2 regions of the Pseudomonas sp. LBUM1641 genome follow, and region 2 is predicted to be linked to the other one. Evidence: predicted binding sites of a transcription regulator. Region 2 holds the regulator's gene; the other holds the start of a gene.
The links. The regulator FliA, encoded in region 2, starts transcription of late flagellar genes. The targets are predictions, from matches to a motif close to CTAAAGTTTNNNNNNNNNNNGCCGNTAA.
Positions count from the first base shown of each region.

Region 1: the regulator FliA is predicted to act here: its motif matches at 3,237-3,264, upstream of ACA046_RS00645 (methyl-accepting chemotaxis protein).

Region 1 is NZ_CP166815.1:127,691-135,450, reverse strand. Features, by position in the region: gene ACA046_RS00655 (amino acid adenylation domain-containing protein) at 1-682, shown strand, start outside; gene ACA046_RS00650 (SRPBCC family protein) at 679-1,128, shown strand; gene ACA046_RS00645 (methyl-accepting chemotaxis protein) at 1,242-3,122, opposite strand; gene ACA046_RS00640 (sigma-70 family RNA polymerase sigma factor) at 3,402-3,902, shown strand; gene ACA046_RS00635 (FecR domain-containing protein) at 3,899-4,882, shown strand; gene ACA046_RS00630 (TonB-dependent siderophore receptor) at 4,988-7,480, shown strand; gene ACA046_RS00625 (PepSY-associated TM helix domain-containing protein) at 7,552-7,760, shown strand, end outside.
Region 2 is NZ_CP166815.1:5,224,587-5,232,346, reverse strand. Features, by position in the region: gene flhA (flagellar biosynthesis protein FlhA) at 1-655, shown strand, start outside; gene flhF (flagellar biosynthesis GTPase FlhF) at 667-1,983, shown strand; gene fleN (flagellar synthesis regulator FleN) at 2,104-2,937, shown strand; gene fliA (RNA polymerase sigma factor FliA) at 2,934-3,674, shown strand; gene ACA046_RS23900 (chemotaxis response regulator CheY) at 3,845-4,219, shown strand; gene ACA046_RS23895 (protein phosphatase CheZ) at 4,238-5,026, shown strand; gene ACA046_RS23890 (chemotaxis protein CheA) at 5,038-7,260, shown strand; gene ACA046_RS23885 (protein-glutamate methylesterase/protein-glutamine glutaminase) at 7,310-7,760, shown strand, end outside.

The DNA of each region.
Region 1 (7,760 bases), 2.0 Mb from region 2:
CGATGCCCAAGGGCAGGTACTCGAGACCCACGCCGCCACCCCGCCGCTTTACATCCAGAATGGCTACAACCTGTCCAAATGGGTCGCGGAGCGCTTGCTGGGGCGCGCCGCCGAGCAAGGAGCGTGGGTCAATATCCATCGCCCCGGAAACATCAGTTTTAACAGCCGCAGCGGTGTCTGCGAACCACAGAAAAATCGCCTGATGTTGATGCTCAAAGGCTCACTCCAACTGGGCCTGGTGCCCAGCCTCAAGCTGAACTTTGACTTGATGCCCGTGGACTTTCTTGCCCGGTTTGTTGCGTTCCACAGCGGCCGCTGTCGTGATGGAGGAACCGTGTTCAACCTGCACAACCCGCAACCCTTGAGCTGGGAATCCTACGTCGACGCCTTTCGCCAGGCAGGCCATGCATTCGAACTGGTGAGCGTCGCCCACTGGCAACGTCACCTGCACACGGTGGATAGCCGCAATGCATTGTTCGGCGTACTGGGTTTCTACCTGAATGGCGTAGGCGAGGACATCGGCGATACCTCAATGATCCGGCATGACAACGCACAACATGGCGTCGAGCAGATGGGCACGCACTACCCCGAAAAAAATCCGGCGCTGTTACGCATGGGCTGCGAGTACCTCAAGAGCATCGGTTTCCTGCGACCAGGCTCTCAATTGAAGGAAACCCTATGAAACCCGATACGTTGATTCGTAACCCTTGCGGCAAGCCTGTGGTGTCTTCAGTAATGGTTGCTTGCGATGCCGCCCATGCGTGGGCGGTAGTCGGTGATTTTTCTGGATTTGATAAATTTATCCCCGCCTTGTCGCACATCGAAATGACCGGAGCGGGCACGGGATCGCTGCGCAAGAAGTTCTTCCACGATGGAAATCTGGTGGTGGAACAACTCAACAGCCGGGACGAGCAGGCCATGCACATGACCTGGACAACGATTTACAACACCTTGGGCGTGGCACGCCTGTGGGCAGCCATGGATGTCGAAGCATTGGGAGAGGGCTGCTCACGGGTCACCTGGACGATCATCGCCGAACCGGTTGAACAGCGTGTGGAAGAGTTTGAGCCGTTCGTGCAGGCATTCGCTGACAGCGCGCTGGAGAATGTGCGAGCGATGCTTGGCTAAAACTGTAGGAGCGAGCCTGCTCGCGAAAAACGAATAGGCAACACGGGCTATCTGATAGCGCTGCGTTATCGTTGACGTTCTTCGCGAGCAAGCTCGCTCCTACAGGTTAATCATCAGATTTTGAAACTGTCGACCAACTGCTTCAGCCGGTTGGCTTGTTGAGACAACGCGTCGCAATCCTTCAAGGTTTCGTTGAGGTTGGCCACGCCTTGCTGGTTCAGCAGGTTGATCTGGTTGATGTCGACGTTGAGGGTTTCCACCACGGCAGTCTGTTCCTCGGTGGCGGCCGCTACCGACTGGTTCATGCCGTCGATCTCGACGATCCGCTGAGTCACGCTGACCAGGCGTTCACCGGCCTGGTTGGCGACCTCGACGCTTTCTTCGCTGGAGGTCTGGCTGGCGTTCATCGTGGTCACGGCCTCACGCGAGCCGATCTGCAGCGAGGTGATCATTTTATGGATCTCTTCTGCCGACTCCTGGGTGCGGTGCGCCAGGTTGCGGACTTCATCCGCTACCACGGCAAACCCACGTCCCGCTTCACCGGCGCGCGCAGCCTCAATCGCAGCGTTGAGGGCCAGCAAGTTGGTTTGCTGGGAAATGCCTTTGATCACATCCAGGATGTGGCCGATGTTGTCGGTGCTGGCGTTCAGGGTTTCAATCTGCGTGCACGACAGGCTGATTTTTTGCGAAAGCTCCGACATCGCCAGGATGGTTTTCTCCACCACCTTGCGACCGTCATCAGCCTGCTCGCTGGCACCGCTGGCGTGTTGCGAAGCATCAGCGGCGTTGCGTGCGATTTCCTGAGTGGCAGCCCCCAGTTCGTTGATTGCCGCGGCCACGCTGTTGGTACGGGCGCTTTGCTCGTCGGAGCCGACGATCGATGCGTTGGACGAGGCCATTACGCGCTGGGACAGGTCATGTACCTGACGGGTGGCCGAGGAAACTTCGGAAATTGACGCGTGAATACGCTCGACGAATTGGTTGAAGGCACTGCCCAAGTCACCGAACTCGTCCTTGCTTTCCACTGTCAGGCGGCGGGTCAAGTCACCCTCGCCCTGAGCGATGTCCTGCATGGCGCGGCCCATGGTGGTCAGCGGGCGCATCAAGACCTGTATCAGCAGGCTCAGGAACACCGCGATGGCAGCGACTGCAATAAACATGGCGATCAATGCCGAGGTGCGGAACTTGCCCAGCGGTGCGTAGGCTTTGTCTTTGTCGATCGACAGGCCGATGTACCAGTCGGCATTCGGCAACCCGCTGATGGGGGTGAAGGACAGAATCCGTTCCTGGCCATTGAGGACCACTTCCTGGCTGACCTTCTCGATGCGTACGTTGGTGCCCGGATAGATGTCCTTGAGGTTTTTCATCACTTGGTCCTGGTCCGGGCTGACGATCACCTGGCCGTCACCCCTGACCAGAAACGCATGGCCGATGCCGCCGAAATCCACCGAGTTGATGATCTTCACCAGGGTTTGCAAGCTCAGGTCACCGCCAACCACGCCAAGCAGTTCGCCATTCTTTTTCACCGGCATCGCGATGGTCACGATCAGCCCACCTACCGCTGCCATATAGGGCGGCGTGAGCATGGTCTTGTCGGCGGCCACGGCTTGTTTGTACCAAGGGCGCTGACGCGGGTCGTAGCCATCGGGCATTTTGGCGTCGGGCCGTTGGGTGAACACGCCGTTGGTTGAACCGACGTAGGTGAACTGGAAGTTGGAGGTAAATGCCGACTGGTCGACCAACCCCGGAAGATCGGCAGCACTGCCTTGGTGGGCCACGTTTTGCGCCAGGCTTTCCAGTACCAGTACCCGGCCGCTGAGCCAGTTCTGCACACTGCTGGCGGTCAGTTCACCGGACTGCTGAATAGACGATTCCAGGTTTTGCCGGATGGTATTGCGCTGCAGGTAGTCGTTGTAGAACGTGAATAACGCGAAGGCCAGAACCACTACGCCTGACGCGGCCAACAGAATTTTATGACTGAACTTGAGATTCATTTCATTGACTTCTTTTTGCCAAAAGGGGGTGAGCGTGCCGGATGCAACATTCCATGTAACGGGATAGGCAGACTCTGTGACTGCTCTATTTCGGTGCACGCATGGCTCGTCAGGCTGTCGGCCAAGTCAGGATAAATCTTAGGAATTTGTGAGAAGCATCTGCTTTTTGCGTCAGAAGCCGACCAGCGGTAGGCCTGTGGTGGCAGGAGTTGCAAAATTTTTCAGCCTTACCGACAATGCGACTAATTATCATTTGTGACGCTTTGCCAGGCCGCGTGAATGCCCTCTTCCGAGTACGCAGTACAGACGCTCTACAGCAACCATCATGGCTGGCTGAACACCTGGCTGCGCAGCCGACTGGGCAATGCAGCAGATGCGGCAGACCTGGCGCAGGACACGTTCGTGCGCCTGCTGCAAAAAACCGAACGCTTCGAACTCAAGGCTCCTCGGGCCTTCCTGCGCACCATCGCCCGAGGCCTGGTGATCGATCATTGGCGTCGCGAAGAAATCGAGCGCGCCTATCTGGAGTCCATCGCGCATTTGCCCGACGCCTTGGCACCGAGTGCTGAAGAGCGTGCGCTGATTCTGGAATTGCTGGAGTCCATCGCCCGGCTTCTGGACGGACTCAAGCCCAAGGTGCGCAAGGCGTTTCTACTGGCTCAGTGCGACGGGCTGACATACAAGCAGATTGCGCAGCAGATGGGCGTGTCGGTGCGCTCGGTAGAGCGGTATGTCGCCGAGGCGCTGTATCACTGTTATGTGCTGCGGTATGAGGCATGACCTCGATGGATAACGCAGCGCGCTCCGGGCCCGACCCGCAGGTGGTCAAGCAGGCCATCAGCTGGATGCTGCGCTTGCGTAACAATCGCGCCAATGTCCGGCTGAAGGCGCAGTGCGAGCACTGGCGTGAGGCTCATCATGAACACGAGTTGGCCTGGCAACGCGTGCAGGCGCTGCAGCATGAATTGAGCAGCCAGTTGGCGGCGATTCCCGGAGCCCATGTGGCGCTGGAGAACAGTGCCCAGCGCCTTGGCCGCCGGCAAGCGTTGAAGGTGTTGTCCGGCGTGCTGTTGATGGGCTCGGCGGCCTGGGCCAGTCGAGACCTCACCGGCTGGCAGCGTTGGACCTCGGACCTGGCGACCACCACCGGCGAGCGTCGCAGCGTGCAACTGCCGGATGGCACACGCCTGCAGCTCAATACCGACAGCGCGGTGGACCTGGACTTCAACCCGCAGCAACGCTTGATCACGTTGGTACGCGGGGAAATCCTGGTGACCTGCGGCGCCGTCGCAACCGCACCGCTGCTGGTTCGCACCCGCCATGGCTTGTTCGAAGGCATCGACGGGCGGTTTGTGGTGCGCCAGGACGGTGATTGCACACGCTTGAGCGTGGCCTCAGGCAACGTCGCGATTCACTCACCGCATACCGCCGACGGGCTGTTTACTCAAGTGCATGCAGGAGAAAGCTACGTGGTGCATCAGAACGGGGCCGTTCTCGCGCCGCCTTCGGATATGGATACTGGGGCCTGGGCCGACGGATTGATCGTCACCCGCAACATGCGTCTTGCCGACTTCCTGGCGGAGGTGGGGCGTTATCGCCAGGGTTATCTGGGCTGTTCAAGTGATATCGCAGACTTGCGATTGTCGGGTGTTTTTCGCCTGGAAGACACTGAGAAGCTGTTGGCGATCCTTCCGCAGACGCTGCCTGTGCGTCTGCGCTATCGCACCCGCTGGTGGGTGAGCCTGGAGCGTCAGGCCTGATTATTTTTGTCGCACCTGATTTATTTTTGGCGGCTTTTTTCCGTGAGTCCGGCTTAGACAGTAAGCAATTCAATCTGCCTTCAGCGACCTCTACGGATCTCGATAATGACTGTGCGTTTTTTCAGTAACTCACCCTCTTCCTACCCTTTGCTCAGCAAAGCCGTACGTGCAGCGTTGCTGTCGACCACAATGGGCATCGGCTTGCTGCCGGTGGCCGGCGCCGCGGCTGATAGCGGCGTCGAGCGTATCAGCCAGCGCTATGACATCCCTGCAGGCCCGCTGAGCGATGCGCTCAATCAGTTTGCCCGTCAGGCAGGCATCACACTTTCCAGCACGCCTGCGCAGACTCAGGGTCGCCAGTCTGTCGGGCTGCATGGGGAGTACTCTGCCGAACAAGGTTTGAGTCAGTTGCTCAGCGGGTCAGGCTTGCAGGCGCAGGCTCAGGACGACGTGAGTTTCGTGTTGCAGGCACAGCCCGAGAGCGAGGCGCTGACCTTGCCGACCACCGATATCAAAGGCTTCGCCCTGGGTAACGCCTTGGGCAGCATGGACGGCTACAACGCGACTCACAGCCAGATTGCCACCAAGACCAGTACCGCGCTGGTGGAAACGTCCCAGACGGTTTCAGTGGTGACCCGCGAGCAGATGGACGACCAAGGCTCGCAAACCGTTGCCCAGGCCATGCGTTACACCCCTGGCGTGTTGACCAACCCGTATGGCGCGACTCACCGCTATGACTATGTGGCGATGCGTGGCTTCAACGACGGTTCGGTGGACAACATCTACCTCGACGGTTTGAAATCCATGGGGGACAGCGGCACCTACAGCACCATGCAGGTGGACCCGTACTTCCTCGAGCGGGTGGATATCCTCAAAGGCCCGTCATCGGTGCTCTACGGACGCAGCTCGCCGGGCGGGCTGGTGGCGTTGACCAGCAAGAAGCCATTGTTTGAGCCCTACCATCAGGTGCAGGCCACTGTGGGTTCCCAAGGGCAGCGAGGCATGGGTTTCGACTTCAGCGGCCCGGTGGATGACGACAAGCGTATTGCTTACCGACTGACCGGGCTTGCGGATAAGTCCGACACACAGTTCGACCATGCCAAGGAAAAACGCTACGCACTGGCGCCCACCTTGAGCATCGACTTTACCGATGACACGTCCCTCACACTCCAGACTTATCTACAGCATGATCCCGACGGTGGCTATCACGGTGGCATGCCAGCGGATGGCGCGCTGCATCAGCGCAATGGCCAGCGAATTTCCAATCACTTCTTTGAGGGTGAGCCGGACATTGATGGGTACAAACGTGATCAGCAGTCGTTCGGCTATCAGTTTGAGCATCGCTTCAATGATGTTTTCACGGCGCGGCAGAACTTTCGGTATCTGGATTCTAAGGTCCGGCTGGACCAGGTGTATGCCTATGGCTGGACCACGCCCACCAGTAATGAGCTGAATCGCTACTACTCAGGCGGTGACGAGAAGCTGCATGCGTTCATTATCGACAATATGCTGCAGGCTGAGTTTTTTACCGGCGCAACCAAGCACACGGTGTTGATGGGGGCGGACTATCAGCGGCGCAAAACCGTTGTGGACTGGAGCAGCGGCTCTCTTGCGCCGATCAATGCGTTCATTCCGGCGTATGGCAATTCCGAGATCAGTTATTACAGTCCAACCAGTTATCTGCGTCGGCTCGAGCAGACCGGCGTTTACCTGCAGGACCTGATTGAGATGGACAAGTGGCGGTTCTCCCTCGGGCTGCGTCAGGATTGGGTTGAGACCTCTGATGAAAACCGCATTGCTGAAGCGGGACGGCCGGTGGGCACGGAGATCAGTGATAAACGTACCAAGCTGACCGGGCGTGCAGGAGCGCTTTATCTATTTGATAACGGTCTTGCGCCCTACGTCAGCTATTCCGAATCCTTCAACCCGAACTCCTATTCGGACAGTGCGGGCAATCCCCTGGCACCTACCGACGGCACCCAGTGGGAGGTTGGCTTGAAATATCAGCCGCCGGGTACTGACAACCTGTTCACCGCTTCGCTGTTCCGTATCGATCAGGAAAACCTGGCGACCAAGCTGCCGCAGGAAAACTTCTATCGCGCGGTAGGTGCTGTGCGCTCCCAGGGCCTGGAGTTGGAGGCGCATATGCAGCTGACTGACAATCTCAAGTTGCTGGGCAGCTATACCTTCACTGACATCGAGTATTCAAAGTCGATGGTCAGCACGTTGAGTACTGCGGACAACGTGATCGAGAACAAGGGAAATTCGCCGACCCAGGCACCGCGTCACATGGCTTCGGTGTGGGCGGACTACAAATTCGATAGCGGCGCCCTGGATGGCCTGCGACTCGGCGGTGGCGTGCGCTATGTCAGCTACAGCTGGGCGGATGCGGAGAACACCATGAAGGTGCCCGCCTACACGCTGTTTGATGCCTCGATGGGTTATGACCTGGGCAAGGTGGGGTTGAAGGATGTGGATGTGCGCCTGAATGCCAACAACCTGACGAACGAGTCTTACGTGGCGTCGTGCGCGAGCCTTAACTTCTGCTACCTGGGTGAAGAGCGCAACGTCAGTGCGACGGTGAGCTACCAGTTCTAATTTCTCTCGATTCATCCAAAGCCAGTGCCTGATTCCAGGCGCTGGCTTTGTCGTCTTTGCAGGAAAACTTTATGCGTGCATTGCTGGTTTTATTTCATCGTTACATCGGGTTGGCGACGGCGTTGTTTCTGATGATGGCGGGGATAACGGGCAGCCTTCTGGCGTTCAACCATGAACTGGATGAATGGCTCAATCCCGGGTTCTACGAAGCGACAGCCAAGGGCCGTGCATTGCCGCCAGGTGAACTGGTGGACACGCTGCAGGGGCAGCATCCCAAGCT
Region 2 (7,760 bases):
CGCCAGCACCGTGGTCGCGACGCACCTCAACCAGATTCTGTACAAGCATTCCCACGAGCTGATTGGCCACGAAGAAGTCCAGCAACTCTTGCAATTGCTGGCCAAAGCCTCGCCAAAGCTCGCCGAAGAACTGGTGCCGGGCGTGCTGTCTACCTCGCAACTGCTCAAGGTGCTGCAGGCGCTGTTGGCCGAACAGGTGCCGGTACGGGACATTCGCAGTATTGCCGAAGCTATCGCCAACAACGCCGCCAAGAGTCAAGATACTGCCGCCCTGGTGGCCGCAGTGCGCGTCGGATTGTCGCGTGCAATCGTCCAAAGCATTGTAGGGCTTGACTCTGAGCTGCCTGTGATCACCTTGGAACCAAGGTTGGAACAAATATTGCTCAATAGTATTCAGAAGGCTGGGCAGGGCGCTGATGAAGGCGTGTTGCTGGAGCCAAGCATGGCTGAGAAACTGCAGCGTTCGTTGATTGAGGCCGCGCAGCGCCAGGAAATGGAAGGCCATCCGGTGATCCTGCTGGTGGCTGGCCCCGTCCGGGCGATGTTGTCGCGGTTTGGACGCCTGGCTATACCGAATTTGCATGTATTGGCTTACCAGGAAATTCCTGACAATAAGCAAGTGACTATCGTCGCGACAGTAGGGCCCAACGGCTGAGGTAGTGGGATATGCAAGTGAAGCGTTTTTTCGCCGCCGATATGCGTCAGGCCATGAAACTGGTACGTGATGAGCTGGGCGCCGACGCTGCGATTATCGGTAACCGTCGTATTGCCGGCGGTGTCGAGCTGACGGCTGCCCTCGATTACAAACCCTCGGCCCTGGCGCCGCGTGTGCCGAACATGGAACTGGAAGACGAGCTGCGCAAGACCGCTTCGCGCATTGTCTCGGCCCAGGCTGAATTGAGCATGCGTGGCGACAGCGACGCCTCCACCAATCGCCAGCTGTTTGCCGGGTTGCCGCTGACGGCGTCCGAGCCTCTGGTAGAACCGACTTTTGTTGAGCCGCCGCGTCCTGCTGCGCCCGCCCCGGCGGCAGCGGTAGACCAGCGAGTGTTCGACTCGATGCGTTTCGAACTCAACGGCCTGCGTGAACTGCTGGAAGTGCAATTGGGCTCGCTGGCCTGGAACCAGTTGCAGGGCAGCCAGCCGCAACAGGCCAACCTGTGGCGTCGCCTGCAACGCATCGGTCTGTCCGGCCCGTTGTCCCGCGACCTGCTACAGCTGACCACGCAAATTGAAGAACCTCGCCAGGCCTGGCGCATGCTCCTGGCCCACCTGGCGCGGATGATCGTCACCCCGGAAATCGAACCCCTGGAAGAAGGCGGCGTGATTGCCATGGTCGGCCCTGCCGGCATGGGCAAGACCACCACCCTGGCCAAGCTGGCCGCACGTTACGTGCTCAAGTACGGCGCACAGAACATCGCGCTGGTGAGCATGGACAGCTACCGCATTGGCGCCCAGGAACAGCTCAAGACCCTGGGCCGCATTCTCAATGTGCCGGTGACCCACGTCGACCCGGGCCAGTCCCTGGCCAACGCCCTCGATCCACTGCTGCGCAAGCGCGTGGTGCTGATCGACACCGCCGGCCTGCAAGCCAGCGACCCGGCCCTGCGCATGCAGCTGGAAAGCCTGGCCGGGCGCGGGATCAAATCCAGAAACTACTTGGTACTTGCTACCACCAGCCAGAAGCAGGTATTGACCGCCGCCTATCACAGCTACAAGCGCTGTGGGCTGGCGGGCTGCATCCTGACTAAACTGGATGAGACGGCGAGCCTGGGCGAAGTGTTGAGCCTGGCCATCAGTCATGAATTACCGGTTGCTTACCTGACCGACGGGCCGCGGATTCCGGATGATTTGCATCTGCCGCGCCGTCATCAGTTGGTCAGCCGGGCTGTCAGCGTGCAAATGCAGGAAGAACCCAGTGAGGAAGCGATGGCTGACATGTTTGCTGACCTCTACCACAGCCCGAACAAACGTGTCGGCTGAGGCAACATGGCCTTTAATTTACAAATGACAGTGCAAAGTATCTACATCGATGGTCTGCCAGCAGTTCGCGCGGCCAAGTCATGTAGCCTGCGTCTAAGCAAGACAAGGTAAAGAAATAAAATGGGCAGCATGCATCCCGTACAGGTGATCGCGGTGACCGGCGGCAAAGGTGGCGTCGGAAAAACTAACGTGTCAGTGAATTTGTCCCTGGCCCTGGCAGAGCTTGGCCGTCGCGTCATGCTGCTGGATGCTGACCTGGGTCTGGCGAACGTTGACGTTCTGCTGGGACTGACGCCCAAACATACCCTGGCCGATGTCATCGAAGGCCGCTGTGAGCTGCGCGACGTACTGTTGCAAGGCCCCGGCGGGATTCGCATCGTGCCGGCCGCGTCCGGCACCCAGAGCATGGTGCACCTGAGCCCGGCGCAGCATGCCGGCCTGATTCAGGCGTTCAGCGACATTGGCGACAACCTCGACGTGCTGGTGATCGACACCGCCGCCGGGATCGGCGAGTCCGTGGTCAGCTTCGTGCGCGCAGCCCAGGAAGTGTTGCTGGTGGTGTGCGACGAACCGACCTCGATCACCGACGCCTACGCGCTGATCAAACTGCTCAACCGCGACTACGGCATGAACCGCTTCCGCGTGCTGGCCAACATGGCCCAAAGCCCCCAGGAAGGCCGGAATCTGTTCGCCAAGTTGACCAAGGTCACAGATCGCTTCCTCGATGTCGCCTTACAATACGTTGGCGCAGTTCCCTACGACGAATGCGTACGCAAGGCCGTGCAAAAGCAGCGTGCGGTCTATGAAGCGTTCCCTCGTTCGAAGTGCGCATTGGCGTTCAAGGCTATTGCCCAGAAGGTCGATACCTGGCCGTTGCCCGCCAACCCGCGTGGGCATCTGGAGTTTTTCGTCGAGCGATTGGTGCATCAGACGAGCGCAGGACCGGTGCTATGACAGCCAGCGGCTACAACCTTTACAAGAAGTCGGCACGTGACAGTCAAGTCGAATTGATCGAGCGCTATGCGCCCCTGGTCAAGCGCATTGCCTATCACTTGCTGGCGCGCCTGCCCGCCAGTGTCCAGGTCGAAGACTTGATCCAGGCCGGGATGATCGGCTTGCTCGAAGTGTCGACCAAATACGACGCGAGCAAGGGCGCAAGTTTCGAGACATACGCGGGTATTCGTATCCGTGGGGCCATGCTCGATGAAGTGCGTAAAGGTGATTGGGCGCCGCGTTCGGTACACCGCAATACGCGCATGGTAAGTGACGCAATTCGCTCAATTGAAGCAAAAACCGGTCGCGACGCTAAAGATCATGAAGTTGCGGCCGAACTCCAATTGAGTCTCGACGATTACTACGGGATTTTGAACGATACCTTGGGCAGCCGCCTGTTCAGTTTCGACGACCTTTTGCAGGACGGCGAACATGAAGGGCTGCACGAGGACGGCGCGAGTGCTCATCTCGAACCGTCACGCGATCTGGAAGATGAACGCTTCCAGACTGCGCTGGCGGACGCGATTGCCAATTTGCCGGAGCGTGAGCGACTGGTGTTGGCGCTGTACTACGACGAAGAGCTGAACCTCAAGGAAATCGGTGAGGTCCTGGGAGTCAGCGAATCGCGAGTCAGCCAGTTACACAGCCAGTGCGCGGCCCGCTTGCGGGGGCGTTTGGGAGAGTGGCGAGCGCGCTGACAGGCAGTGTGGGGACACTGCGAACGATACCGTCCGGGCGCTGCGCCCGGACGGGCTTGGCCCGTGGTGCGCCCCCGGTAGTCCTTTTTGTGTAACGCCTGTTGATTGATATGGCGCGCCCAGGTGCTGGGCGCGTTTAAGACTGCTTGGAGGTCGAATTGGACAAGAACATGAAAATCCTCATCGTTGATGACTTCTCAACGATGCGGCGGATCATAAAAAACCTGTTGCGTGACCTTGGGTTCACTAACACGGTCGAGGCGGATGACGGCATTACGGCGATTCCGATCCTCAACAGCGGGAGCATTGACTTTCTGGTAACGGACTGGAACATGCCGGGCATGACCGGTATCGATCTGCTGCGCCACGTGCGCGCGGATGAAAAACTGCGCAGCCTGCCTGTGCTGATGGTGACCGCTGAAGCCAAGCGTGAACAGATCATCGAAGCCGCCCAAGCCGGGGTTAACGGCTACGTGGTCAAGCCATTCACTGCACTGGCCTTGAAAGAGAAGATCGAAAAGATCTTCGAACGCATCGGTCATTGATGCTGCCACGGGGGAGCTATGGAGCATAAAGAATCATCGCAGGCCGACTTCGAGTCGACCCTGAAAAAACATGCCCACCAACTCGTCGAAAGCCTAGAAAAAGGCCAGTTCGGTGACGCGGTGCAGTTAATCCATGAGCTCAACCAGACCCGTGACCGCGGCCTGTACCAGGAAGTGGGCAAGCTCACCCGTGAGTTGCACAGTGCGATTGTCAATTTTCAGATTGACCCGCACATGCCCCAGGCCGAAGAAATCTCGCAGATCACGGATGCCACCGAACGCCTGTCCTATGTGGTCAGGCTGACTGAGGCGGCGGCCAACCGCACCATGGACCTGGTGGAAAACGCCACGCCTCTGGTCAACGGTATGGCCAGTGAAGCCAAGGCCCTGAGCACTGACTGGGGCCGGTTCATGCGTCGGGAAGTGGGCGCTGAAGAGTTTCGTGAGCTGGCGCGTCGGGTTGAAGGCTTTTTGTCCCGCAGCGAGCAGGAAAACCGCACGGTTTCCAGCAACCTCAATGACATTCTGCTGGCCCAGGACTACCAGGACCTCACCGGTCAGGTGATCAAGCGCGTGACCCAACTGGTCACCGAAGTGGAAAGCAACCTGCTCAAACTGGTGTTGATGGCGGGTCAAGTTGACCGGTTTGCCGGCATCGAACATGACCGCGAAGCGATCCTTTCTGAAAAAGATCCACAAAAACACCTCGCCAAGGGTGAAGGTCCGCAGATTCATGCCGATAAACGTGAAGACGTTGTATCCGGGCAAGACGACGTAGACGATTTGCTGTCCAGTTTAGGCTTCTAAGGAGCACACCCATGAGCTTCGGCGCCGATGAAGAAATCCTTCAGGATTTCCTTGTAGAGGCCGGCGAAATTTTAGAGCAACTGTCCGAACAACTGGTCGAGCTGGAAAGCCGACCGGATGATGCGAACCTGCTCAATGCAATTTTTCGCGGTTTTCACACTGTAAAAGGGGGCGCCGGCTTCCTCCAGCTCCACGAGCTGGTGGAGTGCTGTCACATCGCCGAGAACGTGTTCGACATCCTGCGCAAGGGTGAGCGGCACGTCGACTCGGAACTGATGGACGTGATCCTGGAAGCGCTGGACGCGGTCAACGGCATGTTCAGTGAAGTGCGCGAACGTGCACCGATCACGGCCGCCACCCCGGAACTGCTGGCCGCCCTGGCGCGCCTGGCAGAACCTGCGGCCAATGCGCCGGTGGTCGAGGCGGTGGCTGAGCCTGTCGCCGAGCCTGCGGGCGACGTGACCGACAGCGAATTCGAACAACTGCTGGACTCGCTGAACGCCGTCAAGGCCGAAGCCGAAGCTCCGGCGGCCAGTGCGCCGGCCATGGTGCCGACCACCGAAGACATTACCGACGCCGAGTTCGAGTCATTGCTCGACCAGTTGCACGGCAAGGGCCAGTTTGCCCCGGACGCGGTGGCCGCAGCGCCAGCGCCAGCGGAAGCAGCGGCGCCTGCCAGCAACGAAATCACCGATGACGAATTTGAAGCGTTGCTGGACCAGTTGCATGGCAAAGGCTCGTTTGCTGCCGATGCACTGCCGGAAGTTGCTGCAGCAGTCGCTGCACCTGCCGCACCCGCCGCTGCTGCTGCCGCTGCACCGGCTGCCGATGGACTGATCTCCGATCACGAATTCGAAGCCCTGCTGGATGAACTGCATGGCAAGGGCAAGTTCACCGAAGTGGCCGGCGCTGCTGCACCGGCTGCTACAGCGGCCACTGCGGTTGCAACGCCGGCTCCGGTGGCTGCCAAGGCCGCTGCACCGGTGGCTGCAAAACCTGCACCGGCGCCCGCGCCCGCGCGTGCCGCTGCTGCTCCGGCCGCAGACAAGCAACCAGCCAGTGAAGCCGAAACCACCGTGCGGGTTGATACCGCGCGCCTGGACGACATCATGAACATGGTCGGCGAACTGGTGCTGGTGCGTAACCGCCTGGTGCGCCTGGGCCTGAACAGCGGCGATGAGGCCATGCAAAAGGCCGTGTCGAACCTCGACGTGGTCACCGCCGACCTGCAAACCGCTGTCATGAAGACCCGGATGCAGCCGATCAAGAAAGTCTTCGGCCGCTTCCCGCGTCTGGTTCGCGACCTGGCACGCCAGCTCAAGAAAGAGATCAACCTGGAACTGGTGGGTGAAGAAACCGACCTCGACAAAAACCTTGTCGAGGCCCTGGCCGACCCGCTGGTCCACTTGGTGCGCAACGCTGTCGACCACGGCATCGAGTCCCCGGAAGAACGTGAAGCTTCGGGCAAGAACCGTCTGGGCAAAGTGATCCTGGCGGCCGAACAGGAAGGCGACCATATCCTGCTGTCGATCACCGATGACGGCAAAGGCATGGACCCGAATATCCTGCGGGGCATCGCGGTCAAGCGTGGCGTGATGGACAAGGACGCCGCCGACCGTCTCACTGACACCGAGTGCTACAACCTGATCTTCGCCCCGGGCTTCTCCACCAAGACCGAGATTTCCGACGTGTCGGGCCGTGGCGTGGGCATGGACGTGGTGAAGACCAAGATCAGCCAGCTCAACGGCTCGATCAACATTTACTCGACCAAGGGCCAAGGCTCGAAGATCGTCATCAAGGTGCCGTTGACCCTGGCGATCATGCCAACCCTGATGGTGATGTTGGGCAACCAGGCGTTCGCCTTCCCGCTGGTCAACGTCAACGAAATCTTCCACCTCGACCTGTCGCGCACCAACGTAGTGGACGGCCAGGAAGTGGTGATCGTGCGCGATAAGGCGCTGCCACTGTTCTACCTCAAGCGCTGGCTGGTGGCTTCGGCCAAGCATGAAGAGCAGCGCGAAGGCCATGTGGTGATTCTTTCCGTGGGCACCCAGCGTATCGGCTTTGTCGTCGATCAACTGGTGGGCCAGGAAGAAGTGGTCATCAAGCCTTTGGGCAAAATGCTGCAGGGAACCCCGGGCATGTCGGGTGCGACCATTACCGGTGACGGTCGGATCGCGCTGATTCTGGATGTTCCGAGCATGCTCAAGCGTTACGCCGCACGGCGTATTTGATTCGGCCCGGGCAGGGCGGTTGTCCCTCGCCCGGCCTAACGGAGTGTTTATGGTAGTCAAGGTCCTGGTGGTGGACGATTCAGGTTTCTTCCGCCGCCGCGTCTCGGAAATTCTTTCATCGGATTCCAATATCCAGGTGGTCGGTACGGCCACCAACGGCAAAGAGGCGATCGATCAGGCCATGGCCCTCAAGCCAGACGTGATCACCATGGACTACGAGATGCCGATGATGGACGGCATCACGGCGGTGCGGCACATCATGCAGCGCTGCCCGACTCCGGTGTTGATGTTCTCCTCGCTGACCCACGAAGGCGCCCGGGTCACCCTGGATGCGCTGGACGCCGGCGCGGTGGACTTCCTGCCGAAGAATTTCGAAGACATCTCGCGCAACCCCGAGAAGGTCAAGCAGATGCTCTGCGAGAAGGTGCACAGCATCTCCCGCAGTAACCGTCGCAGCCTGTTCAGTGCGCCGGCGCCGGCACCTGTTACACCGCCCCCGG